DNA from 3 places in the Bradyrhizobium sp. UFLA05-125 genome. Region 1 is predicted to be linked to each of the others. Evidence: riboswitches for the same ligand, from Rfam matches in the RefSeq annotation. Region 1 holds a riboswitch; each other region holds the start of a gene.

The links. A riboswitch is a leader RNA that binds a small molecule or an ion and turns the genes downstream of it on or off. The one in region 1 is predicted to bind cobalamin.
Region 2: another riboswitch for cobalamin. It lies ahead of metE (5-methyltetrahydropteroyltriglutamate--homocysteine S-methyltransferase); the one in region 1 lies ahead of SO156_RS16600 (DUF1636 family protein).
Region 3: another riboswitch for cobalamin. It lies ahead of SO156_RS38590 (TonB-dependent receptor plug domain-containing protein); the one in region 1 lies ahead of SO156_RS16600 (DUF1636 family protein).

What each region holds. Positions count from the first base shown of each region.
Region 1 is NZ_JBANBJ010000015.1:103,924-113,956, reverse strand. It holds gene SO156_RS16610 (cobyric acid synthase) at 1-1,220, opposite strand, end outside; gene cobO (cob(I)yrinic acid a,c-diamide adenosyltransferase) at 1,228-1,863, opposite strand; cobalamin riboswitch at 1,904-2,123, shown strand; gene SO156_RS16600 (DUF1636 family protein) at 2,218-2,592, shown strand; gene cobW (cobalamin biosynthesis protein CobW) at 2,589-3,623, shown strand; gene cobN (cobaltochelatase subunit CobN) at 3,638-6,886, shown strand; gene cobG (precorrin-3B synthase) at 6,883-8,046, shown strand; gene SO156_RS16580 (precorrin-8X methylmutase) at 8,046-8,675, shown strand; gene SO156_RS16575 (precorrin-2 C(20)-methyltransferase) at 8,678-9,409, shown strand; gene cobJ (precorrin-3B C(17)-methyltransferase) at 9,406-10,033, shown strand, end outside.
Region 2 is NZ_JBANBJ010000027.1:74,083-84,115, forward strand. It holds gene SO156_RS23320 (lyase family protein) at 1-744, opposite strand; gene SO156_RS23325 (carbohydrate porin) at 809-2,392, opposite strand; gene SO156_RS23330 (hypothetical protein) at 2,903-3,091, opposite strand; gene SO156_RS23335 (TauD/TfdA dioxygenase family protein) at 3,123-4,046, opposite strand; cobalamin riboswitch at 4,648-4,871, shown strand; gene metE (5-methyltetrahydropteroyltriglutamate--homocysteine S-methyltransferase) at 4,978-7,311, shown strand; gene SO156_RS23345 (hypothetical protein) at 7,596-7,892, opposite strand; gene SO156_RS23350 (avidin/streptavidin family protein) at 8,266-8,772, shown strand; gene SO156_RS23355 (M16 family metallopeptidase) at 9,143-10,033, opposite strand, start outside.
Region 3 is NZ_JBANBJ010000079.1:4,423-14,455, forward strand. It holds gene SO156_RS38550 (diacylglycerol kinase) at 26-379, opposite strand; gene SO156_RS38555 (class II 3-deoxy-7-phosphoheptulonate synthase) at 384-1,772, opposite strand; gene SO156_RS38560 (alpha/beta hydrolase family protein) at 1,956-2,852, shown strand; gene SO156_RS38565 (CbtA family protein) at 2,886-3,650, opposite strand; gene SO156_RS38570 (CbtB domain-containing protein) at 3,661-3,849, opposite strand; gene SO156_RS38575 (DUF1488 family protein) at 3,846-4,142, opposite strand; gene SO156_RS38580 (hypothetical protein) at 4,139-4,720, opposite strand; gene SO156_RS38585 (DUF6925 family protein) at 4,761-5,771, opposite strand; gene SO156_RS38590 (TonB-dependent receptor plug domain-containing protein) at 5,798-7,192, opposite strand; cobalamin riboswitch at 7,179-7,382, opposite strand; gene SO156_RS38595 (hypothetical protein) at 7,480-7,743, opposite strand; gene SO156_RS38600 (substrate-binding domain-containing protein) at 7,904-8,710, opposite strand; gene SO156_RS38605 (hypothetical protein) at 8,853-9,086, opposite strand; gene adh (aldehyde dehydrogenase) at 9,471-10,033, shown strand, end outside.

The DNA of each region.
Region 1 (10,033 bases):
ATTGCGAAGGGACGCGCGCGATCCAGCCCTTCGGTGCGGCCGATGTGAATTTCGTAGGCGTCGATGGGCTCGCTGGTTCCGGCATGGCGCGCGGTGACGCGCGTGAGCGTCTTTTGCGGCGACATCACCGTCGTAACATCGAGAAGGCCAAGACCTGCCGTCTCTCCGGCTGGGCCCTCGATGCCTTCGGGATCATCCACGCTGTGACCGAGCATCTGATAGCCGCCACAGACACCCAGCACATGGCCGCCACGGCGGTGATGCGCGAGGAGATCGATGTCCCAGCCTTGCGCGCGCAAGAAGGCGAGGTCGCCGCGCGTTGATTTCGAGCCGGGAATGATGACGAGCCGCGCGTCTCCGGGAATCGCCTCGCCCGGGCGGACCATCACGAGGTCAACGTTGGGCTCGACCTTGAGCGGATCGAGATCGTCGAAATTGGCGATCCGCGATAGCGCCAGAAACGCGATCTTGCTTTTGCCGGGCTTCCGCGCCTCGCCCAATCCCAGTGCATCCTCGGCCGGCAACTCGCCGGCGCGCGCGAACCAGGGCAGCACGCCAAAACCGCGCCAGGATGTCCTGTCCTGGATCAGGCGGTAGCCGTCATCGAACAGCGTGGGATCGCCGCGAAACTTGTTGATGATGAACCCCTGGATCATCGCGGCATCGTCAGGATCGATTACGGCCTTGATGCCGACGAGTTGCGCGATGACGCCGCCGCGGTCGATGTCGCCGATCAGCACGACGGGCACATCGGCTTTCCGCGCAAAGCCCATATTGGCGATGTCGGCCTTGCGCAGATTGACCTCGGCCGGGCTGCCGGCGCCTTCGACCAGCACGAGATCGGTGCGCGCCTTCAGCCGTTCGAAGCTTTCGAGCACGGCGCCCATCAGCGAAGGCTTCATCGCGGCGTAGTCGCGGGCGCGTGCGGTCGCGATGCGCTTGCCCTGCACGATGATTTGCGCTCCGACATCGGTCTCGGGCTTGAGCAGCACCGGATTCATGTCGGTGTGCGGCTCGACGCCGGCGGCGAGCGCCTGGAGCGCCTGCGCACGGCCGATCTCGCCGCCGTCGACGGTGACGGCCGCATTGTTCGACATGTTCTGCGGCTTGAACGGGAGCACGCGCAGGCCGCGGCGCTTTGCGGCACGCGCAAGGCCCGCGACGACGAGCGACTTGCCCACGTCCGAGCCCGCTCCCTGGATCATCAATGCGCGCGCCATCGAAGTCTCAGAACTCGACGCCCGCTTGCGCCTTGATGCCGGAGCGGAACGGATGTTTCACCAGCGTCATCTCGGTGACGAGATCGGCGATCTCGATCAGCTCGTCCTTGGCGTTGCGCCCGGTGAGGACGACATGCGTCAGCGGTGGCTTCTGCGTTTTCAGGAAATCGACGACCTCGGCGATATCGAGATAGTCGTAGCGCAGCGCGATGTTGATCTCGTCGAGCACGACCATGCGCAGGCGTTCGTCCGATATCAGCTCCTTCGCCTTATCCCAGCCGGCGCGCGCGGCGGCGATGTCGCGGGCGCGGTCCTGCGTCTCCCAGGTAAAGCCTTCGCCCATGGCGTGGAACTGGCAGAGATCGCCAAAATGCCCGGTGAGCAGCCGCCGCTCGCCGGTATCCCACGCGCCCTTGATGAACTGGACGACCGCGCAAGGGAAGCCATGTGCGACACAGCGAACGATCATTCCGAAAGCGGAGGAGGACTTGCCCTTGCCCGCGCCGGTATGGACGATGATCAGTCCCTTTTCGCCGCTCTTGGTCGCCATGATCTTGTCGCGGGCGACCTTGATTTTCGCCATTTTCGCAGCATGCCGGGCGTCCGTGTTGTCCACCGCTGGGGTATCCGGTTCAGGCGTCATCTGAAATGGTCCTTCGGCTTGACAAGTGGCGGCCATGGGCAAATGGTGGGCCAGCGTTGGTTCCTGTCCTACGACAGGCGAAGAGGGAATGCGATAGGGCTCGTATCGGCAAGATTCGTGTTCGAAAAGCAGCCGCCCCCGCGACCGTGACCGGAGAGATGCCCGAAGCCACTGATCCCATGGGGGATCGGGAAGGCGGGGATCGAAGGGAAAAAACCTGCTCCGCAAGCCGGGAGACCTGCCAGCGCGAATGTTTTTGGACCGGCGGACGGGGTGTTCCGCGACGGGGAAACGGACCCTCTCTCGAGCGGTTCGTGCGCCTCATCGCCTCCCGCAGATATCCTGGAAGGGGCGATGGCCGTTACACTTCACGTTTGCATCACCTGCCGCGCCGGGCAGACACTCGGCGAAGGCGAAACCACGCCCGGCGCACGGCTGCATGCCGCGATCCTCGACGCCGGCGTGCCCGAAGGCGTCAACCTGGTTCCCGTCGAATGCCTGTCGGCCTGTAGCCAGGGCTGCTCGGTAGCTCTCAGCGCGCCCGGTCGATGGTCCTATGTCTATGGCCGCCTGTCGGATGCCAATGCGAACGACGTGATCGCAGGCGCTTCGGCCTACGCCGCAGCGCCCGACGGCATCGTGCCATGGCGCAGCCGTCCCGAAATCTTCCGCAAGCAATCGCTTGCCCGCATTCCCCCCATCGCCGTCGTGCCGGAGGCCGCCGAATGAACACGCTCGCAAAAGTCCCGGTCACGGTCGTCACGGGTTTTCTGGGATCAGGCAAGACGACGCTGATCCAGCATCTGATCAGCAATGCCAACGGCAAGAAGCTCGCGGTGCTCGTCAACGAGTTCGGCAGTGAAGGTGTCGACGGCCAGATCCTGAGATCCTGTGCCGATGCCAATTGCCCAGAGGAAAACATCGTCGAGCTCGCCAATGGCTGCATCTGCTGCACCGTGGCCGACGATTTCATTCCAGCGATGGAACAACTGCTCGCGCGCCAGGTGAGGCCGGATCACATCCTGATCGAGACGTCGGGGCTGGCCTTGCCGAAGCCGCTGCTGAAGGCGTTCGACTGGCCGGAAATCCGCTCGCGGATCACGGTCGATGGCGTGATTGCGCTGGCCGACGCCGAGGCGGTCGCAGCCGGACGCTTCGCGCCGGACCCGGATGCGGTGGAAGCGCAGCGCGCGGCGGATGAGAATCTCGATCACGAGACGCCGCTGTCGGAGGTGTTCGAGGACCAGATCGCCTGCGCCGATATCGTGCTCCTGACCAAGGCCGACCTCGCAGGTGCGGCAGGCCTCGAAGCAGCCAAGGCGGCGATCGCAGCGGAGATGCCGCGTCCGGTGCCTATGCTCCCCGTGGTCGACGGCGCGGTCGATCTGCGCGTCATCCTCGGCCTTGAAGCGGCGGCCGAAGACGATCTCGCCGCGCGCCCATCGCATCACGACGGCGAGGACGAGCACGAGCACAACGATTTCAACTCCGTCGTGATCGATCTGCCTGAGGTCGTCGACGTCGAGGCGCTGATCGCCTCGGTGCAGCGGCTGGCGCGCGAGCAGAACGTGTTGCGTGCAAAAGGCTATATCGCGGTCAAGGGTAAGCCTATGCGGCTGTTGCTGCAATCGGTCGGCGAGCGGGTTCGGCACCAGTTCGATCAGCCCTGGGGCGCGTCTCCCCGGCAATCGAAGCTGGTCGTGATCGGCGAGCATGGCGATATCGACGAGGCGGCGATCAAGGCAGGGCTTGGCATTTAAGGACTCGGCATCTGATGCACGTCGTTTTCCGCGAGAGCCGTGGTCTGGAGGAGACCGCGACGCCAAGGGACATCGGGCAGGACCCGGCCGATCTCGTGGTGCTCTCGTTCTCGGATTCCGATCTCGCCGCGTTCGCTGCCGGCTGGCGGCGAGGGCGCGCTGGCCTGCCGTCGCTGCGGCTCGCCAATCTCGCCGAGCTGCGTCATCCGCTGTCGATCGACACTTATATCGAGCGGACGCTGTCGCAAGCGCGCGGCATTCTGGTGCGCCTGATCGGCGGCGAGTCCTATTGGGCCTATGGGCTCGCGGCCCTGCATCAACTGGCGAAAGACCGCGGAATCGCGCTTGCCGTGTTGCCGGCGGATGGTCGCGACGATGAACGGCTGGATGCGTTCTCGACGTTGCCGGTCTCGACGCTCAGACGGCTCAAGGTGCTCTGCGACAAGGGCGGACCGGTTGCCGCACAAGCCGCGATCGCGCAGCTTGGGCTGGCCTCGGGTCTCTATGCGGGGCCCGTCGTTGGTGAGATCGAGGTCCCCGAGATCGGTTTCTACGAGCCGGGGCGCGGTGTTGTCGGGGCATTGCCCGATCCTGACGGAAAACCTCGCGCGTTCGTGACCTTCTACCGCTCGTATCTTACGGCCGCGGACACGGCGCCGGTCGATGCGCTGATCGCAGCGCTGAGGCAGAAGGGATTTGATGCCCACGGCGTGTTCGTGACGTCGTTGAAGGCACCTGACGTCGCCCACTGGTTGCACGCGCAATTTGCGCAGCATCCGCCGGCGGCCATCGTCAATGCGACCGCGTTCTCCGCAGCTGGCGACGACGGCGCGACGCCGTTCGATGCTGCATCGTGTCCGGTCTTCCAGGTCGCACTCTCCACGGCACGGCGCGAGGACTGGGCCGAATCGCTCCGCGGGCTTTCGCCGGGCGATCTCGCGATGCACGTCGTGCTGCCGGAGGTCGACGGCCGCGTGTTCGCGGGGGTGGTGAGCTTCAAGTCGGCCGGCGAGCGCGATCCTGATTTGCAGTTTTCGCACCTTGCCCATCGGCCGGACGATGAGCGCATCGCTGCCGTCGTTGCGCGCGTGGCCGCCTGGCAGCGGCTCGCGGAAAAGCCGGCGGGGGAGAAGCGGCCGGCGATCGTGCTCTCCAACTATCCCGGTCGGCCGCACCAGATCGCCCATGCGGTCGGGCTCGACGCGCTCGCTTCCGTTGAAGCGCTGCTCAGTGATCTCGGTGAGGCCGGTTTCGACGTCGAGCCGCAGGGTGCGCTCGGCGATGTCTTGCCGAAACAGGAGTTGACGTGGAGCGTCGCCGACTATCGCGCGGCGCTTTCCTGCCTTCCACGGGCATTGCAGGATGACCTCGAGCGTGCCTGGGGTGCACCCGAGGACGATCCGAGCTGCCGCGGCGGCGAATTTCATTTCGCGGCGATCGAAAGCGGCAAGGCGATCATCACAGTGCAGCCGGAGCGCGGCGAGGTCAGTCACCGTGACGCCGACTATCACGATCTTTCGCGCACGCCGCGTCACGCCTATGTCGCGTTCTATCTCTGGCTCCGGCAGCAGCGCATCGACGCCGTCGTGCACATGGGCGCGCATGGCACGCTGGAATGGCTGCCGGGAAAATCCGTGGCGCTGTCGTCGTCCTGCTGGCCCGAGGCGCTGATCGGCGATCTGCCTGTCATCTATCCCTTCATCGTCAACGATCCCGGCGAGGCGGCGCAGGCCAAGCGGCGCACCGGCGCGGTCACGATCGGCCATCTCCCGCCACAGCTGACGAAGTCCGCTGTGCCGGAGGGCCTGCGCCGGCTCGAGCAATTGCTCGACGAATATTCGACTGCCGATGGTCTCGATCCCGCGCGCCGGCAGCGGCTCATTGCTGCGATCCGCGACGAGGCGCACGCGGCCGGCCTCGACGCCGATCTCGGCCTCGCCGCAACGGCTGCATCGGCCGAAGCGATCCCCCGCATCGATCGTTTCGTCTGCGATCTCAAGGAAAGCCAGTTCGGAGACGGCCTGCATGTGTTCGGCCGGGGGACTTGCGGCGAAGCGGAGAGGGACGCGCTGATCGCCGCGTTGTCCGGCCGCCGCGTCGCGCCCGGGCCTGCGGGCTCGCCGTATCGCGGGCGCCAGGACGTGCTGCCGACCGGACGCAACTTGTTTGCCGTCGATCCGCGCGCCGTGCCGACGCCGTCGGCGCATGCGCAAGGTATCAGGCTTGCGGAAGAACTGTTGCGCCGTCACCTGCAGGATCATGGCGACTGGCCGAAAGGGCTTGTCGTCGATCTCTGGGGTTCCGCCACCATGCGCACGGCCGGTGAGGAGTTTGCGATGGCGCTGCATCTGGCCGGTCTCGCGCCGCACTGGGATCACGGGTCGGGACGTGTGACCGGCTACGACATCATCGCTCCGGCCGAGCTCGGCCGTCCCCGCATCGACGTCACGCTGCGGGTGTCTGGCCTGTTCCGCGACGTCTTCTCGAGCCTCGCGCAATTGTTCGACGCAGCCAGCGAAGCGCTCTCGAAGCGCGACGACGAGGGCGACGAAAATCCCTATCGCATGCGCGTCGCGCGCGTGTTCGGGCCACGTCCCGGACAATACGGCGTCGGCCTGTCCTCGATACCGGATGTCTTCACGCAAGACTCGCGTGCGGCGGCCGGCGAGGCCTGGCTGTCGGCATCATCCTGGGCGTTGTCATCAGATGGCGAGATGCGGCCCGATCGCGCCGGCATCGAGACGAGGCTCGCGAGCGCCGACGCCTTCGTCCATATACAAGATCTACCGGAGACGGATTTGCTGCTCGCCGCCGACTATGCCGCGCATGAAGCAGGCGTTGCAGCGGCGGCGGCAAGGTTAGGTGCGGCCGCGCCATCGCTCTATCACCTCGACGCGACGCGGCCCGACCAGCCGCAGGCGCGCGCGCTGACGGAGGAGATTTCGCGCGTCGCCCGCGCCCGCGCCGCCAATCCGGACTGGATCGCAGGCATGATGCGCCATGGTTTTCGCGGCGCTGCCGAGATCACAGCGACGCTCGAGCATATGGCCGCATTCGCGCATCTGGCGGGCGCCGTGCCACCGCATCTGTTCGATCTCTATTATGACGCGACCCTCGGCAATGACGATGTTCGGACGTTCATGGCGCAGGAAAATCCGGCCGCATTGGCTGCGATGGAAACCTGCTTCACCCGACTGCATGAAGCCTCGCTCTGGAAGACGCGCCGCAACTCGATCGCGGCAGCGCTGAAGGAGGCCTCATGAGCGCAGTCGCGATCAAAGGCTGGTGCCCCGGCGCGCTGCGGCCGATGCTGTCGGGCGATGGCCTCGTGGTGCGCGTGCGTCCGCATGGCGGTCGGCTGGTGGCGACGCAGGCGGCGGGCATTGCGAGCCTTGCCGCGCGCTATGGCAACGGTTTGATCGACGTGACCAGCCGGGCCAATCTTCAAGTGAGGGGTGTGACCGAGGTGGCGCATCTGCCTCTCCTCGATGGCCTCAAGCAGTTGGGCCTGCTGGATTCGGACCCCGATACCGAATCGCGACGCAATATTCTGGTGACGCCATTCTGGAACGTCGACGACGACACCTGCTTGATGGCCGACGAGCTCGAGCAGGCCCTGGCCGACAGCGCGCTCGATCTTCCGACCAAGTTCGGTTTCGCTATCGATGATGGCTGTGAGCGTGTGCTGGCTGGCGCGTCCGCGGATATCCGGATCGAACGCGACCGCGCGGGAGGGCTGACGGTGCGTGCCGACGGCGCGCAACTTGGCCGGTCCGTCACACGCATAGAGGCTGTGTCCGCCGCGCTCGCGCTGGCAGAATGGTTCGTGGCATCCGGCGGCGCCAAGGGTGGACGAGGACGCATGGCGGCGCATATCGCCGACGGCGCGAAATTGCTCGACGCCTTGCGCGGCGAGTCGCTGCCGGCCGCCGCAGCCGTTGCGCCGCGTCCCGGTCTTTATCCGCATGGCGCGATCGTGGGTGTCGCGTTCGGCCAGTTACCGCATTCGGCGCTCACTCGTCTTGCCTCTCGTGCCCCGGCGCTGCGTATGACGCCGTGGCGGATGGTTTTGGCGGAGGGCATGCGTGACATGCCGGGCGGTGAAGGCCTCATTACCGAGGCCGATGATCCCGCGCTGCGCGTGATCGCCTGCAGTGGCGCACCGCGTTGCCGCGAGGCGCATGCCGATACGCGCGCGCTTGCGGCAGCGCTCGCGCCGAAGATCGCACCCGATGCACGGCTTCACGTGTCCGGTTGCGCCAAGGGGTGTGCGCATTCGGGACCGGCAACGCTCACGCTGGTTGCGACCCGCGATGGATTCGACCTCGTCCGCTCCGGCTCGACCCGTGATGCGCCGGTGCTGCGCGGACTGAGCGGCACCGCCATCGTCAAGAATCCTTCCCTGCTCATGGGAGGGCGCTGATGGCGCACGTGTACGAGACCGACGGCGCGGCGATCTATCGACAATCCTTTGCGACCATCCGTGCCGAAGCCGACCTCGCGCGCTTCGCGCCGGACGAAGAGCAGGTCGTTGTGCGCATGATCCATGCCGCTGGAATGGTTGGGCTCGAGGCCCATATCCGTTTCACGCCGGGCATGGCGCGCACCGCGCGCGTGGCGCTCGAGAAGGGCGCGTCGATCCTGTGCGATGCGCGCATGGTGTCGGAGGGAATCACGCGCGCGCGGTTGCCGGCCGGCAATGCCGTCATCTGCACGCTCGGTGATCCCGCCGTGCCCGCGCTGGCGCACGCCATGCGCAACACGCGCTCGGCGGCGGCGCTCGAACTCTGGCGTCCGCATCTTGAAGGTGCGATCGTCGCCATCGGCAACGCGCCGACCGCGCTGTTTCACCTGCTCAACATGCTGGAGGACCGCGACTGTCCGCGGCCAGCGGCGATCATAGGCTGTCCGGTCGGCTTCGTCGGCGCGGCCGAATCCAAGGCGGCGTTGATGACGAATCCTCCAACGCCGGCATTGACTGTCGAGGGGCGGCTCGGTGGCTCGGCGATCACCGTTGCTGCCGTGAATGCGCTGGCAAGCCGGAACGAATGAAGATGGGGCGTATCATCTGTTGCGGCCTTGGGCCTGGCGATCCCGACCTGATGAGCGTCCGCGCCGATCGCGAGGTGCGTGCGGCCAGGCACGTCGCTTATTTTCGTAAGCAAGGCCGTCCGGGCCAGGCGCGACGCATCGTCGAGGGCATGCTTGCGGCCGATGTCACCGAATATCCGATGGAATATCCGGTCACGACGGAGATTGCCTTCGACAGTCCGGAATATATGCGACTGCTCGGCGGATTCTACGACGAATGGGCGGAGCGGCTGGCGCGGCTGGCACGCGCGATCGACGTCGTGGTGCTCTGCGAGGGCGATCCTTATTTCTACGGCTCCTTCATGCATCTGCACGCGCGCCTGCAGGGGCGTGTCGAGATCGAGGTGATCGCCGGCATTCCCGGCATGGCCGGTTGCTGGAACGCGGTCGGCCAGCCGATCGCGCTCGGCGACGACGTGACGACGGTGCTGATGGGGACGCTCGCCGAGGACGAGCTCGAGCAGCGCATGTGTAATTCCGATGCGCTCGTCATCATGAAGACGGGGCGCAACCTGCAGAAGGTGCGCCGTGCGCTTGCTTCCGCCGGCAGGCTCGACGATGCCTGGCTGGTCGAGCGCGGCACCATGCCCGGCGAACGCGTCGTGCGGCTCGCCGAGATCGACGAAGCCGACTGTCCCTATTTCGCGATCGTGCTGGTGCACGGCCGCGGGCGGCGAATGGACGCGGGCGAATGATGGGAACGCTGACTATTGCGGGGCTTGGGCCCGGCGACGAGGCGCTGGTGACGCCGGAGGTTTCCGCCGCCCTTGCTGCTGCGACTGATGTGGTGGGCTACGCGCCCTATGTCGGGCGTGTTGCTCCCAGGGATGGACTGACGCTGCATCCGTCCGACAATCGCGTGGAGCTTCAGCGCGCGAGCGAGGCACTGCGGCTCGCGGCCGAGGGACGAAACGTCGTCGTGGTGTCCTCCGGTGATCCCGGCGTGTTCGCGATGGCGTCGGCCGTATTCGAGGCGCTTGAACAGGCTCCAGAATGGCAGAAGCTTCCGATCCGCGTTCTGCCTGGCGTGACCGCGATGCTGGCCGCTGCTGCGCGCGCAGGCGCGCCGCTCGGCCACGATTTTTGCGCGATCAATCTCTCCGACAATCTCAAGCCGTGGCCATTGATCGAGAAGCGCCTGCGGCTTGCAGCCGAGGCGGACTTCGCAATCGCGCTCTACAATCCGCGCTCGGCGAGCCGGCCGGAAGGCTTTGGCCGAGCGCTCGCGGTATTGAGGGAGGCGGGCTGCGGCGAACGGCTGGTGATCTTCGCCCGCGCGATCAGCGCGCCGGACGAGCGGATCGAGACGGTCACGCTCA
Region 2 (10,033 bases), on a different contig from region 1:
CTAGCAATTGATCTCCAGCAGGCCGTGCTGGCAGGCCATCGCGATGGCAGCATCGTTCCCCAAGATCGCAAATGCTGCTTGGCAAACCGCTATAGGAATAACTGGGTTTACCTTGCCGGGCATAACCGAAGATCCAGCCTGAATCGCAGGCAAGGCAATTTCTCCGATAGCGCCGCCGGGACCCGACGAGAGCACAATGAGGTCATTGGCAATCTTCCAGAGGGAATTCGCTGAATTTCGAAGTTCGGCCGATAACCGCGCACACGCGACTAAATTCTGCATCGCATCGAATGTATCGGCAGCTGGCTTGATTTCGTCACCAATCAAGGTCGACAAGTGTCGGAACACCGCCTGTTTGTAGCCAGGTTTAGAGTTAAGTCCGGTACCAACTGCGGTACCACCGAGTGGAAGGACCAGGAGTTGGCGCCGCAACTCCTCCACTTGCTTCGCATGACGCTGTAGGACCGCCTCATATGCCCCGAATGTCTGACCGAACAACATCGGAACAGCATCCTGCAAACATGTGCGGCCAAGGCGCAAGGTTTCGGAATGCTCCTTCTTCTTTTCCGAGAAGGCAGCGGCCACTTTCATCAAGGCAAGCGAAGCACCTTGCGACACACGAAAGATCGCGAGCCTTATGGCCGTCGGAAGCACGTCGTTGGTGGATTGACCGAGATTGACGTGATCATTTGGATGGATGAAGGCGTAGTTGCCAGGCGGTTTTCCGCTCAGCCGCGCGGCCACGTTTGCGAAAAGCGGACTCCGCAAATTTGCGATGGTTCTTCATAGGTTGACGCCCTCTTCGCGGTTAGAAGAATATCGACGTGGAGACCAACAGATTCAACGCATGTCCCGTTCGGGGGGTGTATGTGATGCTTGTCGGGTTATTGATATAGGTCAGTCCTATGCTTGAATATATGCCGGGCGCCAAATGCGCTGTATATGTTCCGGAAATCGCCGTACTGTCGCGATGCACAAGGTGCCCCTTGGCCAAGGCTGCATCCACTGCAAAGTTGCTCCACGCGGTGTTTGTGGCAACCACAGCAATCTGATCGTGTGGCCGGCTGTCAAACACTCCCTTCGCATAAAGACGGAGCTCGTAGTACTGACTGACCCTGTTTAAGTCAGGCGGCGCGTACATCACAGAAAATCCGCCATAGATGCCACGAGCCGCTGAGCCTTGGGCATCAGACTGCCAGAGCTGCCTGTCGGCTGCGACGTAATAAACGCTATTTGCGTTAGCTCTCGGTTGCGTCGGATACTGCAAGTCTTTGTAGCTGCTATTGTTGAAACCGGCACCTGCCCGCAACCAAGTCTCGGGCGAACCCGGTGCGGCTCGGTTCTTGTAGCCGGCTTCGTCAAGCAGAAGAACGCCCGCGTTGGTCGTGTCCCAATTTAGGCCGGTCGGATTTTCGGCAATCTGGGCAGATTGGCCGTCTGGACTGAGTGAACGCTGCAACGAGATCTTATTGTAGAAGCGATCACCAAAATTGTACTTCAGATTGACAGCTGGCGTTGGCGCGGCATTGTTGCTTATGCCTGCTTGGTATAAGATATTCGATGAGGCCCCAAAAACATTTACTGCTGCGTTTCCTCCGACCACAGTTCCCACGAACTCATTTATGTTTCGGAGATAACCCATTTTGAGTTCAAACTTGCCGTCGAAAAACGTCTGATAGTAAGCAAGCGTATTAATCCCAAATCTGTCTGGCCCCCCAGGCTTCCATGTCCAATATTGCTGCTGGGCGCCCACGATGATCTGACCATCGGGAATCCCAAAGCGGCTGAGATCATAGGTCACGATCATGAAGTTTAGGGTATTAAATGTCGGATTCTGGCCAATATATAGCTGATCGCGGATGGTGCTCCTGGCCGCATTCGGCAGGTGATTGGCCACGAATGTGTTTACCGTCCCGCCGACATAACCGATCCCGACGTCTGCCAACGCAGATCTGACGCCGCCGTAGTCCTGGTCGATCGTATCGGCAGGGCCAGGAATGTTGAGCCACATGCCTTTTTCGCGCAGGTTCTCGAACCTTGCAAATGGATCGGCTCTCAATTGAGTTGTTGCGTTCTTTGTAAGGACAACCGCGCTGTCAGACTTTGACGCAAGAGCGATCACTTTCTGTACGCGTGCAGAGCTACCGACGGGATGCACCACTCCTTCGGACCGGTAGCCTCGGGGCTTGATAGCACGATAGTCCTTCTTTTGAAGTCCTCCCTGAGCAATCTGATTCGAAGTGCCGCTTTTGGGGTTAGGCACGTCGGCAGCGTGCGCCGGCGCCAAGCCGCCGAAGGGACTCGCCGCGAGGGACAGCGCGACAGCAAGACATCTCTGCGCATTGGCTTCATGAAGCGTCGTTTGTAGCGCGCTAGCCGCAAGACGACGCAATTGACCGGCCCGAAGCCTTGAGATCTTTGGAGCCTGAATACACGAGACGGCGGAGATCGCATTGGGAGTAGACCTTCTAGATGCAGATGACGAGATAGTAGATCCCTCAGGCCCGACGGCGCAGCCAGATCTATATTGCATCCCGACTTCCTTAACGCGTGAAGAACGACTTGTTGCTGAGCCACGATTGCCATGTGTCCGACGTTTGCATCAATTGCTAAGGTTGGTAGGTGACACCGGCAGGCATTGCTTCGCGATTCGGCTCCTCAACGCTTGAAGCCGTCGCCGCGATCAATCGTTAATCGTTTCGCCTGAGATCTCGCGCGCCGCACGATGGATAAAGAGCTAATTTAGGGCGTGGGTTCGTCTACCGACAAAGACACGCGCAAAGCCCGTCTCGACACCGTCGCCACGAGGTCAAAAAGACTGGAGCGGACCAACTGCTGGACGGGTATAACGACCGCGCTCGCCCACGCTTCTCAAGGTCAGAGCGATTGCCGGGCGGCACTTTCAAAGCGGCAAGCCGCCATTGCTGATGGGAACGACGGCATCTTGCGACAAAGCCGATATGGCCTCATAAGAACCGGCGCTGCTTTTGATTTGAAAGCGCGCGCCGCTCGAAGACATCGTTGAAATGCCATATCGGAGCAAGCCGAATGCTGCATGCAGCAAATTGGCGAACAAAGGTAGGGTGTGCATCGACCGGATCGCGGCCAACCTTGTGAAGGCGCTAGGCAACCTTCGGTTCCTTGGCTGCCTTGATGCGTGTTACGCTGCTCTCACCATCGATGCTGACGGGTACTTCACCGGCGACGGTGGCGCGACGAACGAGGCGATGCTGGTCGCCGTAATCGTTCACCGCGTAATGCTGCGTAGCCCGATTGTCCCAGATCGCTATATCGCCTTCCCTCCAGCTCCAGCGGACGGTATTTTCGAGAGCCGTGATATGAGACTGAAAGACATCAAACAGCTTCTGGCCGTCGTATTTTGGGATACCAACGAAATTTTGTACCAGAGCGCCGAGCACCAGCGTGCGTTCGCCGGTCTCGGGGTGCACGCGCACCACAGGATGGTCAGTCTGATAGATCGTTCTAGTAAAGACTTCGTCCAAGTGTTTTTTGTCGAGCTCGCTGACACGGTCCAGTATAGCGTAGTCAAAGGAGTTGCTGTGAACGGCCCAAAGCTTGTCTGCAAGCCGCTGCAACGGCGGTGCTAGGTCGAGGTAGGCCGCAACGGTGTTCGACCAGACTGTATCGCCACCGAAGGCTGGTATTACAACGCCTCTTAGCACCGCAATCTTGGGGTAGGCATCGACGAAGGTTCCATCGGTGTGCCACAAGTCGGCCCGGCTACCGGCGCGGGCAGAATCAAGCTCGATGATCGACGTCGTTCCCTTTATGGCACCGAGCGTTGGATGAGGCGCCAGACTTCCAAAACGAAGTGCAAAGCGCTCCTGCTCGGCATCGTCGAGATGACCCTGGTCGCGGAAGAAAATAACCTTGTGCTCCAGCAGCAGCTCATTGATCGCGGCGATCGTCTGGTCTGGCAAGTCTCCCGACAGCTTGACGTTTCGGATCTCTGCGCCGATGCGCGCTGCGCGTTTGACGATGTCGGAACGAGGAATGATGCTATCCGACGATACGGCTGCATCCATGGTGACACTCTCCAATTTGCAGGTTGTCCGCCAGACCAAGCTATTCAACTGCGACAGGAGTCGACGAACGCTAAATTGCGGACCGCATAGCGGAAATCCGCCACAATGCGTGACAACAGCGACGAGCTCTTCTTGCGCTCTTGAGGCGACCTCGTAAAATTGACCGGGTCTGTCAGTTCGATCAATTCCTAGTATTGGTAGTTGACCGATCCAAAATGCCTTGCACTTCGCTGGGACATTGATGCAGATGTTGCAGTTCGGCGCCGACGAACAAGAAAGGCGTCAGCGTTGGAGTCGACAACGCCCCTCCTCAAGGTCTTGTTGGCCGAGATCAATTTTGATTCCTTCGTATGTTCGATCGATTGTGGCGATCTTGACGGCGGCGGAGGTCGGCGCCATGAAGGTATATGACGCACTTTACGGCGCAATCGCTCCTGTTAGGCCCGAGCTCGTCGAGCAGATCCTGCCGCGTGGAGCTTTGCACGACGATTGCTCCGGACAGATGCGAAGGGCTCGATACTTTCTTCATTTAGACAGACCCGCCCGGCCAGATGCCGCAGCAAAGGTAATCCGCAGAGGTTGACGTTACCCCTCTTGTGCAGATAATCGAAGTTGTCGAGGTTCTCCAGATCTCTCTTGATCTGGAGCTAAGAGGGAAGCCGGTGCGTCCTCGATCCGTTCAGGATTGAATCAATGCCGGCGCTGCCCCCGCAACTGTAAGCGGCGAGCCGCATCCACACGTGTCACTGAAGCAGGCGCTTCGGGAAGGCCGGATGCAGGCGATGACTCGCGAGCCAGGAGACCTGCCCCGACAACATAATCGACCACGGGCGGGGTGTCCGGTGGTACGCCAAGCAGCAGGGCGCTTTCGCGGCCCTCCTGCCTGCGTCTCCGCCATAGCCTTTGCTCCAGCCACAATGGGGTTAAAGCTATGTCTCTTCCCTCACTTCCTGTTGCAACCCTCGGCATGCCGCGTATCGGGCCACGCCGCGAACTCAAACTGGCGCTCGAAGGCTACTGGGAAGGCAAGATCAGCGACCGGCAGCTTCTTGAAGCTGCGGCCGGTCTTCGTGTCGCTAACTGGGCACGGCAGAATTCGCTTGGCGTTACCGTCATCCCATCGAATGACTTCTCACTCTATGACCAGGTTCTCGACACGAGCGCCATGGTTGGCGCGATTCCTAAAGCGCACGGCTGGGAGGGCGGTCCGGTCTCGCTGAAGACCTATTTCGCCATGGCACGGGGCTCGCAAGACCAGGAGCCCGACGCGAGCTACGGTCAAGCCCGTCATGGCCATGGCGCCGCTGCGCAGGAAATGACCAAGTGGTTCGATACCAATTACCACTACATGGTGCCCGAATTCCATAAAGGTCAGACCTTCAGGCTTTCCTCCCGCAAGCCGATCGAGGAATACGAGGAGGCGAAAGCCCTTGGCTATCAAACACGGCCTGTCCTGATCGGACCAGTCACCTTCCTTAAGCTTGGCAAGAGCGCCGACTTGGCGTTTGATCCAATTTCGCTGCTCGATAGCCTCGTTCCGGTCTATGTCGAGGTCCTCCAAGAACTGGCGAAACGTGGAGCCGAGTGGGTCCAGCTTGACGAGCCCTGCTTGGTGCTCGATCTGGACGAGACCACACGAAGCGCGCTGCAGCGTGTCTATCGGCGTTTCGCCAAGGAGGTGCCCGGCATCAAGATCATGCTTGCCACTTATTTCGGTGCAGTTGGCGACAATCTAGCGACTGCTCTGGGGCTGCCAGTCGCCGGATTGCACGTCGATCTTGTCCGCGCTCCCCAACAATTGAGCCAGATTGAACTCGGCGCCCGCACGGACCTCGTGATTTCGCTCGGTATCATCGATGGCCGCAACGTGTGGCGTTCCGATCTGTCGGCACTCGTGGAGCGGTTCAAGCCCGTCATTGCAACGTTCGGCAAGGATCGCGTGCAGCTGGCGCCTTCCTGCTCACTCCTGCATGTCCCAATTGATCTTGAGCTAGAGACCGATCTCGATTCTGACGTAAAGAGCTGGCTTGCCTTCTCGGTTCAGAAGATTGGCGAGCTCGCGACCTTGGCAAAAGCGCTCGCGCTCGACGGAAAGGTCGTTGCCGCCGCGTTTGCCGAATCGGACTTTGCGGCGACGGCCCGCCGAGCTTCGCCAAAGATCCATGACACGGCCGTTGCCCAGCGTACGGCGACGATTGACGCGGTTATGCGCCGCCGCAATAGCGCTTTTGAGAGCCGTGCCGAGGTTCAGCGCAAGCGTTTCGGCCTGCCGCTTTTCCCCACGACCACGATCGGGTCGTTCCCGCAGACGGCAGAAGTCCGCACTGCTCGCGCCGCACGTGCCAAGGGAAAGTTAACAGACGCGCAATATGAGCAATTCCTGAAGGATGAAACGGCTCGCGCCGTCCGATGGCAGGAAGACATCGGGCTCGACGTGCTCGTACACGGCGAGTTCGAGCGCAACGATATGGTCCAGTATTTCGCTGAGCAGCTCTCCGGGTTCCTATTTACTAAGCACGGCTGGGTGCAATCTTATGGCTCCCGTTACGTTCGCCCTCCGATCTTATTCGGCGATGTCTCCCGGCCGAAGGCGATGACCGTCGGATGGTGGAGCTACGCGCAATCGCTGACCAGGAAGCCTATGAAGGCCATGCTTACGGGGCCGGTGACGATCCTGACTTGGTCGTTCGTCCGTGACGACATTCCACGCAGCGAGGCCTGCCGTCAGATCGCGCTCGCGATCCGGGACGAGGTCGCCGACCTCGAAAAGGCGGGCGCGACCATGATCCAAATCGATGAGGCAGCGCTACGCGAAGGTTTGCCGCTCCGTCGATCCGACTGGAAGGCCTATCTCGACTGGGCCGTGGAGAGCTTCCGCATCTGCTCCTCTGGTGTTGCCGACGCAACGCAGATCCATACCCATATGTGCTATTCGGAGTTCAATGCCATCATTGATGGAATCGCCGCGATGGACGCTGATGTCATCTCGATCGAAACCTCCCGTTCTAAGATGGAACTGCTCGATGCATTCACAGCCTTCAAATACCCGAACGACATCGGCCCCGGCGTCTATGACATCCACTCGCCGCGCGTGCCCGAAGCCACTGAGATGAAGGATCTCATCGCGCTGGCCCGCCAACGGCTGTCGGACTCACAGCTCTGGATCAATCCGGATTGCGGTCTGAAGACTCGTCAATGGGAGGAAGTCCGTCCGGCGCTCATCAACATGGTTGCAGCGGCCCGCGAACTACGCAAGGCCGGCTGACGCGAGCGTGATCTTGCGCCCGCAACAGCTGCTGCAGCAGCTTCTCCGGTGGATTTACGGCCGTCCAATCGACCGAATAGAGCGCGACACACTCGCGCTCAAGCGCCGAACGCGCCTCGTTCACCATCGTCCGGGTTGCTCGCAGCGGATGATCACGTTGCCCTCGCCTAGCTCTTACTGTCTCGACGGGTAAGGCTGAATACTTCCATGGACATCGGCGAAGGCGGGCCTTTTCTTGCTAGGCGCTCAATTGAGGTTAGTGGCCACTCGGCTAGCATAAACAATCAAAGATCAGATTGTATATTCACTAAAACGTCGCCTGCCACGATTTCGGGGTCTCCAAGCTCAAGGTCATGCAGGCTCGCTTGAACAAACTCCAACACGTTGTGATTGGCTGCAATGGCGCTTTCGCGATCCTCGAAGATCATAACAGCGACACAGATACCTTCGCCTGCATCCAACACGTAGTACGATCTGAAACCATGCGCTTCCCTTAGGATCTGACCGATGCCGCTTTTGGCGCGGCGAGCAGCATCCGCAACCGAACGAACTTTGAGGTACTTGCGAATGACCATGTACATCGAAGCGCCTCGACTTTCAGTTCCACCTCACGCATCAAAGCCCATCGAGCCGCGCTTGGACGAGCTCCCACTCCCGCTGTGGCCACAACGCCCGCCCAAAGGGCCTGCGCTAGGGATTGTTAGTGGGCGACTGAGAGTGAGCCGACCCGCCTCGTTGCCGTACATTATGGCCCAGAGCTGCAGACAGCCCAACCAAAGCCGGCCGGTCACGCGTCAGCCGCTCGCAACCACCATTCTGCCTCACAGAACTAAAGTTCAGACGTTGATCACAATTCAACCTGCTAGCGCTATCACAATCTATTACCCGTTTAAATTGCCTAGGTAAAGTTTTATAATTGAGCCGCTCCGCTAATGGAGCGATATGGAGTCGGAAATGTCTCAAGCAAAGTGGAAATTGACGAACTGGATGGGCGCGGCCTGCCTAGGCCTGTTCCTGGCCACGCCTGCAGCGGCGCAGCCGATCTGGACCTGGACCAACCAATACGGCTCGACTCTGGCGGTTGACAATTATAATGCCAACACAGGTGCGATTTCCGGCACTTACACCAACAATGCGAGCAATAGCTGCGATGAAGGTGCCCCTCAGGCGATGACGGGCTGGCTTGCGCGGTCTAATAGTGGCACGGCGATCAGCTTTTCGGTGAATTTTGCAGGCTGCGGGTCGACAACCGTATGGACGGGACAGCTGAACACTGCATCGGGATTTCAGGGGCTCTGGCTACTTTCACTCGCCGAACCGGTGATCTGGAATGGCATCAGCGCCGGCGCGGACACTTTCACCTTCGCAAGCGGCGACAAATCGAAATTGCTGTCCGCCGTCGGAGAGGCGGCCAAGAGCGGTTCAGGCGAGAAGCTCTCGAATACAAAGAATCACAAATAACCTGATCTGCCACGTGGCGAAGGAAGGAATGCCACAACCCTGATCTTTCCCGCCCTCCTCTGCGCCGACGCTCGCTCTGGCTCAACCACACATTTGGTATGGATCTCGAGATCGAAGTCTTGCCGGGCCTGAATGCCTGAACTGTTTAGGCTCGGCTTGATTCATTGGAGATACGCGCCGACTGAGCGTATCGTAGATCCAATGTGCGAACACCTAACTAGACCACCAGACCAGGCGGAGAGCTTGGTCTTCCTTCGGAACCTGCTGCCCGAAACCAACATAGTCGCAGGTCGCCTCTTTAGCGATGGACCAGGCGCCATTGCCTGCGTGGCGAGTTCGATTTTTGCAGCGCGACTAGCCATAAGGCAGTTCAATCCGGGTTCGTCGGGGGGGCGGCAACCGGCTGCGCCGCGGCTTGCGGGGCGCGGCCGACCGCGACGGTCAACAAGCCCTGCCTCCAGAGTCGCTTTGCGGCTTGCCTCGCGTCCTCCAGTGTCACGGCATCGACGATGGCATTGTGCTTCTCGATATAATTGATCGGCAGCTTGTCCTGCTGATATTGCAGCAGCGCCTGAGCGAGCTTGGAGGAGGTGTCGAGCGCCAGCATCTGTGAGCCCTTGAGGTAGGACTTCGCCTCGTCGAGCTCCTTCTGCGTCGGTCCCTCCTCGGCGATGCGGCGCACCTCCTTCTCGATCGCATCGATGGTGTCGCTGGCGCGGTCGGCGCGCGTACCGGTGCTCCCGATGAAGACGGCCGAGTGCTCCATCCACAATAGCGATTCAGACACCGAATAGGCGAGTCCGCGCTTCTCGCGCACCTCGCGATAGAGCCGGGAGGACAGTCCGGCGTCGCCCAAGATGTGGTTGACGACGTAGGCGGCCATGAAGTGCGGATCGCTGCGCTTCACCCCCGGCCCTCCGAAGAAGATCACCGTCTGTGGCACATCGAGCGGCACGAAAGCGCGCTGCGGTGGCGAGGCTGGCTCGACGTCGGGGACCGGCGTGAGGTTCGCCTTGGCCGGCAGGCTGCCAAAGGTCTTGTCGAGCAGCTTGCCGAGCGTGTCCGGATCGACATCGCCGACGACAGCGACCTTCAGCGTGTCCTTAGCCATCACGCGGCCGGCATAGTCCTTCAGGTCGGCAACCGTTATCGTGGGCACGCTGTCCAGCGTGCCGCTGGCCTGACGTCCGTAAGGATGGTCACCGAAGGCGATCTCCAGAAACTTGCGGCTGGCGAGTGCCGTCGGATTTGTGGTGCGCTC
Region 3 (10,033 bases), on a different contig from region 1:
ACGATCATCCTAATCTCATCGCGCATTAGACGAAACCCAATCGCTCGACGAGCGCAAAGATCCAGAAGGCGCCAGCCATCAGCAGCGCCACGCCGACCGCGGCCGACCCCATGTCCTTGACCCGGCCGATCTGCTTGTCGTGGTCCATGGTGAGGCGGTCGGCGAGCTTCTCGATCGCGGTATTGAGCAGCTCGACCACCAGCACGAACCCGACGGCACAGACCAGCTCGACTGCGCGCATCGCGGTCGCGCCGATGAACCAGGCGAGCGGCAGCGACAGCAGGAGCGCAAAGATCTCCTCGCGGATGGCCTGCTCCGAGCGGAACGCAAAGGCCAGACCGTTACGGGAATTGATCGTGGCCTTCCAAATCCGCAGCAAGGTCTTAGAGCCCCGCTGCGAACGGCATCGGCTTGGCCTTGCCGACGCGTTCCTGCTTGAGCAGCTCCGCGACCAGGAAAGCCATGTCGATCGATTGCTCGGCATTGAGGCGGGGATCGCAGACCGTGTGGTAGCGGTCGTTGAGATCCTCATCCGTGATCGCGCGCGCGCCGCCGAGGCATTCGGTGACGTCCTTGCCGGTCATCTCCAGATGCACGCCGCCGGCATGCGTTCCTTCGGCCGCGTGGATCGCGAAGAACGACTTCACCTCCGACAGGATGCGGTCGAACGGACGCGTCTTGTAGCCGGTGGTCGAGGTGATGGTGTTGCCGTGCATGGGATCGCAGGACCAGACCACCACCCTGCCCTCGCGCTGCACGGCGCGGATCATGTTCGGCAGATGCTCGCCGACCTTGTCGGAGCCGAAGCGGCCGATCAGCGTCAGCCGGCCGGGCTCGTTGTCGGGGTTGAGCACGTCGATCAGCTTGAGCAGTTCGTCGGCCTTCAGCGACGGGCCGCACTTCAGCCCGATCGGGTTCTTGATGCCGCGGAAATATTCGACATGGCCGTGGTCGAGCTGGCGGGTGCGATCGCCGATCCAGATCATGTGGCCCGATGTCGCGTACCAGTCGCCGGTGGTGGAATCGACGCGGGTCATCGCCTGCTCATAGCCGAGCAGCAGCGCCTCGTGGCTGGTGTAGAAATCGGTCGCGCGCAGCTCGGGATGGCTTTCGAGATCGAGGCCGCAGGCGCGCATGAAGTTCAGCGCGTCCGAGATGCGGTCGGCCAGCTCCTTGTAGCGGCGGGACTGCGGAGAATCCTTCAGGAACCCGAGCATCCACTGATGCACGCTGCCGAGATTGGCGAAACCGCCGGTGGCGAACGCGCGGAGCAGGTTCAGCGTCGCCGCCGACTGGCGGTACGCCATCAACTGCCGCTGTGGATCGGGTACACGCGCTTCCTTGGTAAAGGCGATGTCGTTGACGATATCGCCGCGATAGCTCGGCAGCTCGACGCCATCAACCTTCTCCGTCGGCGAGGAGCGCGGTTTTGCGAACTGCCCGGCGATGCGGCCGACCTTCACGACGGGGACGGCGCCCGCATAGGTGAGCACGACCGCCATCTGGAGCAGCACGCGGAAGAAGTCGCGGATGTTGTTGGCGCCGTGCTCGGCAAAGCTCTCGGCGCAGTCGCCGCCCTGGAGCAGGAAGGCGTCGCCGGCTGCGACGCGGGCCAGCGCCTTCTTCAGATTGCGCGCCTCGCCCGCGAACACCAGCGGCGGAAAGCTCGCAAGCTGCGCCTCGACGTCGGCCAACGCCTTGGCGTCGGGATAGTCGGGGACCTGCAGCACGGGCTTGCTGCGCCAGCTCTCGGGTGTCCACCGCTCGGACATCGCAAATCCTCTTTCCTAAAGCGAAAACTGCAACCTGATCTGTGGGTTGCGCGAGCCGCCTTATACACAGGCTTGCACCGCCTCGCCAGTTGTAAATCCATTCCCGCACGCAAGCCCTTGCGGGCAAAGCCGAATTCGCATTTGCTGGCTCTGCGGGAGAAAACTGCGGGATATGCGTTGCCCATGGACGCGGCACTCGACGACGTCTTTATCGACGACATCACTTTCCCGGCCGTCGACGGGTATTCGCTAGGCGGCACCCTGTTCCTGCCGCGTAGCGCCGAGCGTCATGCCGTCCTGATCAATTCTGCCACCGGTGTCCCGCGAAAGATCTATCGCGGCTTTGCCTCCTACCTGGCCAACCGCGGCTCTGCGGTCCTCACCTACGACTATCGCGGCATCGGCGACTCCCGCCTGCCGGCGCTGGTCGGCTATAACCAGCGGAAATCGCTGGTCGGCTTCGAGGCCTCGATGTCCGACTGGGCCGCGCTCGACGTCACGGCGGCGGTCAAATGGATGCGAGAGCGCTATCACACGCTGCCCCTCAGCTATGTCGGCCATTCCTTCGGTGGCCAGGCGCTCGGGCTGATCGCGAACAACAGCGAGATTTCGCGCGCGCTGTTCGTGGCGTCGCAAGCCGCGACGTGGAAACTGATCCCGCCGCCGGAAAACTACCGCGTGTTCGCGTTCATGAACTTCATTGGCGTGCCCGTGGCTCATCTGCTCGGCTACGCGCCAGGCTGGCTCGGCATCGGCGAAGATTTGCCCAAGGGTGTGTTCCTGCAAGGCGCCAAATGGGTGAGCAGCCCGCGCCACCTCTTTGATTCCGGGTTGCCGGCGCTGGCAAACTTCGCAAGTTACAAGGGCGAGCTGCGCGCCCTCACCTTCTCCGACGATCCCTGGGCGACGCGGCCCGCGGTCGAGCTGCTCTGCTCCGGCTTCACCGCGACCAAGGCGGAAGTGCTCACGGTCAAACCGTCCGACGTCGGCATCAAGGGAATAGGCCATTTCGGCTTCTTCCGCCCCGACCACCGCGACACGCTCTGGCGCGGCGGGGCCGAGTGGATCCAGGCAGAGTGATCCCGGCTGCAGCCCTGGAGAAAAATGGCAGCGTTACGGGCGCCCGCCAGCGCCCGTGTCAAAGCGGGCAAACGCGGCGCTCGTCACCGCCCCCAGCAGAGACCAGAAGACCAGGCTCGTGAGCGTGACGGCGACCACGAACTGATGCGACAAGGAGGACGGCACGTTGGTCTCGACGTGCTCGAGCTCCGGTGCGCCGATCAGATGCGGCAACAGGAGCAAGATCACGCCGGCGATGGCCGCCGGCACCGAGCGGCGGAACACGATCAGCGCCAGGCCCGTGGCCGTCGCGAGCACTGCTGCCGTCCACCAGATCTGGCGAGACAGCAGCGGCGCGGCCGGCACGCCCGGCAGTTCCGGCGACAGGCCGAGGCCCGGGGCGATCGTGAACACGGCAAAGCCCGCAAGCCCCCACATCAATCCTTCATGCCAGGAGACAGGCCCGCCCGTCGCGCCGCTGCGGACGGCAAAGAAGCCGGCGAGAAGCAACGCAAAGCCGATCGCCGTCAGCACATTCGCGGCCGCCGTATAGGCGTTCCGCTCAAAACCGTCGCGCGGCTCCCAGGCCTCCGCGCCATGATCGTGGCCGGCGTGGTCGTGGTCGGCGTGATCGTGGCCGGTTGCCGCGTCCTGTGGTGCCGCGGCGGCCTCGTGATGGTGCGTTTCCGCCGCCTTCTCGAAGACTTCCGCCTTCAGGATGAGGGGCACCGTGCCGAACTGCTGCGCGGCCGTGACGATCAGGCCGACGATGAAACCCGAAATGACCGACGAAAAGACGATCGAGCGAAACGTGCTCATGCCACCCCGGTCAGTGGCAGGGAAATGCGTTCGAATGCCGGACATCGTGCGCGGCGTTGTGGACGACGTCGATATGGGAGAAACCGACGACACCGACGATGAAGAGGCCGAGCACCATCGCCATCAGGGCCTGGGTCAGCCGCCCGGCCTGCGCGGCAGCGACCGGGAAGTGCGTGACCTGTGCGTGTGACTGGCTCATGGCTGTGCTCCACCTCTGATTTGACCGCCTTCTAGCAGCTTCCGCGCGATGTCGCGACTGGTTAGATGCAGGTTTCTGCCGGCCGGAATGCGTTTTTGCACGACCTTGGCGCTCGCTGCCGACCTGAATGCATCTTCAAATCGTTCGAAATAGCCGAGGCACTCCGCCGGTGACGGGTCCGCGCCGAGCAGGGTCCGAAACGCGCCGCGGTGCACGGCGCAAATGGCACCGTGGTCCCTGACCGAAAAGATCACGGATGCGATGTCGGCGCGCCAATGGACATCGTCGTTCAAGCCGACATCGCCCGTCCCCGCCCGAACGGATCGAGCAGGCGGACGATTTCGCAGGCGGCAACGAGACCGACCAGCCAGAGCGCGTTGGAAGCGCCGATGCGGGCCACGATGGCGGTCGTGAAAGCCCCTGCCCCACCCAGGAACGGCGTCGCGGCGAACAGCACGAGCTCATAGGCACCGTAGGCGCCGATCAGGGCCGCGGCCAACGCCAGCGGCGCGCGATTTGGCGGCAGCGAACGGATCACGGTAGCGGATGCTGCGGTCGCGGTCAGCGCGGCCGCGCCGATCACAAAGCCCCAGGCGATCGTGCCGGCGTCGACGGGATAGTGGTGCACGCTGAAGCCGATCGTCTGATTGACGAGCCAGGCCCCGGTGACGACGAGCAGCGCCGGACGCAGCGGCAGCACGGCCGCAGCAACGACTGCAAACGCCGCAAACGGCGTGGCGCAGGCGAGCGCGAAGCTTGCAAGTGCGCATGACACGGTCAGCAGCGCGAAACAAAAGATCGCGGCATAGCGCGGCTCGACCGGATCAAGACGGACACGGTCGGTGTGAGGCGGCAGGACGTTGAGGGCCATCGGTGATCTCCTTGCTGGGGATTCTAATCGATTTATCGGGTCAGTGAAGGGCTTCCATCGGATCTTCGGGGTCTGTCGGATCGAGCCCGTCGTAGGCCGCAAGCCATTCGACGAGTATCTGCGATGGCGGCCCGGCTGCCGACAATTGCCGCAGGGCGACCCGGATCGTGGAGCGGGCGAAACGATCGCGTCTGAGCGCCGGCGTGTCCGGGCCCCGTCCGGCCGCGACGGCCTCGTTGACCTCGCGCTTGAGCGCCACAAGCTCTGGCACGCCATGGCGCTCGAGCAAGGCTTGGAAAGCCAAGTGATGGTCCGCCCGGAACGCATGCTTGCGGCCGAGCGGGTCGCGGAGCGCATGCGCCGGATAAAGATGGGTGCAGGGAACCCAGCCATCGGGCAACGGCTCGGTGGCCGAATGGGTGCGGCCATGCGCCAACAACTTCGGCAGAACATGGGTGTGCGGGCCGTCCGGGCTTCTCCCGCTCGGCGGCGGGATCGGCTGAAATACTTCGGCCCGCCCGATCCGGCTGACGAACACGCGGTGCGGATTGGCCGCCAGGATAATCCGCATGACGTCGTTCCCGGGCGCGAACACTGGCGTCCCGGCACGGCTCCGCAGCGCCGCGATCACGTCGGGATCGCCGACCCGGATGCAGGCATCGATCTGCAAGCAGCCAAGGCCAAGATCGAACAGCACGTCCCCGCGATCCCGGCTGCGCAGCGCATCCTCATCCGGACCAATTTCCGTCAGCGTCGTGCGCTCACCCATGGCGCAGGATTCCCGCGGCAGGCAAACCGCCACACGATGGCTCCAGCTTTCGGTCGTCGGCGACTCCGATGCAATCAGACGGAGATTTGGACGAGGCACGATCCGCACTCCGCCCTTGTCCGTGACGACGCCGATCCCCTCACTGGTCTGTTGCAGATCGGCGGGTTCGCCGGCGTCGCGCGTGAACTCGGCAATTGCCCCGAACGTTCCTACGCTCCAGCCGGTCTCGACGTTGCCAAGCTGTCTTGCCAAGACGTTCATGATATCGAAAGCCATCGTCATCGGAACGTTCTCGTCCACTGTCCCTGCTATCTGACGTCGTAACTTGCAATGCGTATGCCGCCGAACACACCGAGACCGGGTGCCAGAAAGCCGGTCGGGTTCTGGTAGTGCCGGTTGAAGAGATTATCGACCCGCGCAAACACCTTGACTTGATCGCTGATCGCATAGTCGCCCCGCAGATTCACGATGGTGTAGCCGGGCGCCACGATCTGCGCCCCCGTGTCCCGCGTGATATCGAGCCAATCGCTGACATGAAGCACGGTTACCGACAGCGTGAGGGGGTCGATCGGCAGCCAGATCGCGGTTGCGCTCCACTTCTCCTTTGGCCTGCGAAGGAGCTGCAATCCCGTGCTCGCATCGACGGTGCGGGTGAAGGTGTCGTCGGCGCGCACGCTCACGCGATCCGTGATCTTCGCGGTGACGAAATTCTCGGTGCCTTCCGTCGTCGCGAGTCCCACGTTCGTATAGGACGTGAAGGTGTCATTGCTCGTGATGAGGTTGGTGATGCCGTTGTGGAAATAGGTCGAGCCGAACCGCACGCAATCGCCAAACAGCGGCTGCTCGAAACCCGCGTCATAGCCTTGGCTCTGCTCTGGTTTCAAATTGGGATTGCCGAAGAAGAAGAAATCCGGGAAATTCTGGTAGAGCTCGCTGAGCGTCGGCGCCTTGAAGCCGGTTCCATAGCTCCCCTTCAGCTTCGTCTCGGTCACCGGAATGATCACGGCTGGCGCGATGCGATAGGTCGCATGCTCGCCGAACTGGTCGTTGAAGTCGTTGCGCATGTTGGCAACGACGAAGACCCGGTCGGCAAATTGCGACTGCAACTCGACGAAGCCGGCCTTGTTGTCGTTCTGGGCGGAGAAGCCGGTCGCATCGATGCGATCGGTCTGCTGCTCGGCGCCGACGATCAGGTTGTTGCCACGCGCGATCTCGGCGACGGCATGCCAGTCGTATTTGATGCGTTCGCCCGTCGTGACGGTCCACAGCGGATCGCCGAGACCAATGTCGGAGCTGCGGTTATTGGCATAATTGACGGCGAAATAGTTCTTGATACGGCCATCGAACAACGACCAGACGGCTTCGTCGCGATTGAAGAGCTGCCGTACCCCATGCGTGCTCAGGGTGGCGTTCGGCGTGCTCGGAAAGCCGCTATCGCCGGTGAACAGCAACGTCGCCTCGGTATAGCGGACGACCGAGTTCACCGACCAGCTGTCGTTGATGTCTAGCCCGAGCTTGGTCGAATAGCTCATGTTGTCGTAGTTGTTGCCGTTCGCCTTCTGACCCGGCGGCAGCAACTGGAGCGGCGTCACGGGAACGTCACCCGCATGAAAATGGGCGACGTTGAACGCGTAGTTGAAATTGTCCTGCGAGCCGCTGAGGCCCACGGTCTGGTTGAAGGTGTTGAACGACCCGGTCTCGATCGAGGCGGTCGCGCGCGGCGGCTCGCGGGTCGTTACCTCTACGTCGCCTTCCCGGGACCGAGATTTCCCAGTGGCATGTGACGAAAGATTCGCCGCTTACAGTTGCGGGGGCAGCCGTGGCGTTGGGGACATCCCGCACCACGTTCCCTTTTGATCTCCGAAAGGAGAACCGTCAGTGACGATGTTAGGGGTTTGTTAAAGTCGGAGTCAATCGGTTCGAGGTGCGGCCGAAGAAGCAGGTGTGGCAATCCACACGCGATTCGGCTCACTCCCTCCGGCGCACTCGCTTAGCGGATGATGGTCGTCAGCGACGAGTAGCGTTTGGTCGGCCTTGCTTCACCCGGCGAGAACTGCGCGAAGGCGTCGCTGACGCGGACCGCGGGCGGCGTATCGCTTGCGAAGCTAAACTCTTTCGGCCGCGGCGCGTAGAAGTCGCGGCTATAATAAGCGTCGTCGAAACGCGTCTCGTTGATGCCGAACAATGCGTCGCAGGCGAACAGGAGCGCATAGACTCCCGCAATCGCGGCGACGATCTCCTTGAGAACAGACATGTTGGTGCCCCACCCTTTCGGGGGAGCATGCGCGAGGGTTCCAAAGGCCGGGTTTAAGACGGCGCGGCATTTGTGGGCAGGGTTGGCCGCGGGTCAGCAAATAACAGACAATTTGAACGAATGCGTTATCGCCGGAATCGGCAGCGCTAACCTCGCGGCGTCACCGCTCGGATTGGGCGATCTTCACAAGGCCGTTTTCGGCAAGAATGTCCTGCCCCTTGTCCGACAACAGGAACAGCGCAAGTCGCGCAGCGTCCGGGTTGTCCGTGAGCAAGGCGAGCCCATAGGTCGCAACGACGTCGATCTCGGGCGGCAACCGCGACACCTTCAATCCCGGAACCTCGCGCAAGGTCTGCTGCTGGCCGCTGCAATAGACGAGCAGCACGTCCGCCTTGTCGGCGAGAAAGACGCTGGCAGCTGCCGTTTGACCTTCGATCGGTTTGATTGCGGCAGGGCCGCCGACCAGCTTCAGCGCCTTCTGGCTGAGCGCAGCTTCGGCGCCGGCTCGGATTTTCTCCGCACGCTTGAACACCGCGAAAGCATAGTCCCCGCCGGGGTCAACGACAGGCGTCGACGTCGCCAGACGTATCTTGGGATCCAGCATCGTCTCCAGCGCGTTCGCCTCAGTCAGACCGATCGCTTCCCGGCTGAACAGGCAGAGATTATTGCGTGCGAACGGGATCACCAGCGTCTGCGGCCGCTGCACAGCGAGCGTACGGGGATGCTCCGTGTTGGCCGAGAGATAAAGGTCCGCTGCCTCGCCTTTCTCAATGCGCTCGCGCAAGCCGCCGGCCGGACCGAAGACGGGTTCGGCGACTTGCGAGGCGTCCAGGCCGGCCGCCTTGATCGCCTGTTTCACCGACACCGTCAGGCTTCCCGCCGCGTAGACACGTGCGGGCTCGGCGCGGACAGCCGAAGCGCTGATCACAAGGAGAAATGCGGAGATGATGGAGAGTGGTCGTCTCATGAAACTTGGGCCTATGCTCTACAGCAATCGTTCGTAAAATCCGCCGTACGAGCCTTTTGGTTCAACAAGATGGATTTCGTGTATCCGGTGTCGCTCTTGGCCAAGCTCATCGGGATCACGCATTCGCTACGTGCAACCGACACTACCTGAGCCGCGTGACGGGCGTTCCACTCGCTGGCTGCATCTCGATCAATTTTGCGGTGCACCCGTTGCAAATGAGAGCGCACTCGTCGGATACGAGACCCAGCTTGATGTTGAGGCCGTTGCCGAGATCCTGCTCGGCGAGGCCGGCGATGATCCCGTTGCAACTCAAGCACCTGCGCGGAGCTTCCACGCTGCGATTCTCCTCAACCGCCGGCACAACGTGACGGGACATGGTCAGATCCTCTTTCATTTCGGCCCTCGGCCTCTCGCTATATTTACTGCCATATATCGCGAGCAGCAAGGCGGACAGGGAGGAACAAAAAGAACGACAGCCACAGCGACGAAATGGCCGCGCTCCGGCGAGATCGCCTACTACTTAGGTCCTAATCTTCCGAGATATACGTACGGATATAACGTTGACGAATGTCTGTGTTGAGCGCAGACTTCCTGATGGTTTCGCCGGGATAGCTGAATCCCCACTCGCTGCTGGAGCCTGCTGCGCTCCTAGCCAACCTGTTGCGCCGTGCTGCCCCGCCGCGATCGGCGCACACGGTCAACCAGGCGCGGGACCGCAGACGACAAGTACAAAAATTCGTCAATCCCACGGAGGAAATGCATGTTCCAGCAAGCGCTCGACCAAATCTCGAAACAACTCCTTATCCGCGAACGCTATGACAATTTCATCGGCGGCAAATGGGTGGCCCCGGTCGAAGGCAAGTATTTCGACAACCCGAGCCCCATCACCGGCAAGAAGCTCTGTGCGGTGCCCCGCTCCACCGCCGCTGACATCGAGCTTGCGCTCGACGCTGCGCACAAGGCCAAGGACGCTTGGGGCAAGACGTCGGTACAAGAGCGATCCCGGCTCCTGAACAAGATCGCCGACAAGCTCGAATCCAATCTTGACTTGCTCGCCCTCGTCGAGACGCTCGACAACGGCAAGCCGATCCGTGAGACGACCCATGCCGACATGCCGCTCGTCGTCGACCACTGGCGCTATTTCGCCAGCGTGGTACGTGCCCAGGAAGGCGGCATCTCCGAAATCGACCACGACACAGTCGCCTATCATTACCACGAGCCGCTCGGCGTCGTCGGCCAGATCATTCCCTGGAACTTCCCGATCCTGATGGCGACCTGGAAGCTGGCGCCAGCGCTGGCCGCGGGCAATTGCGTGGTACTCAA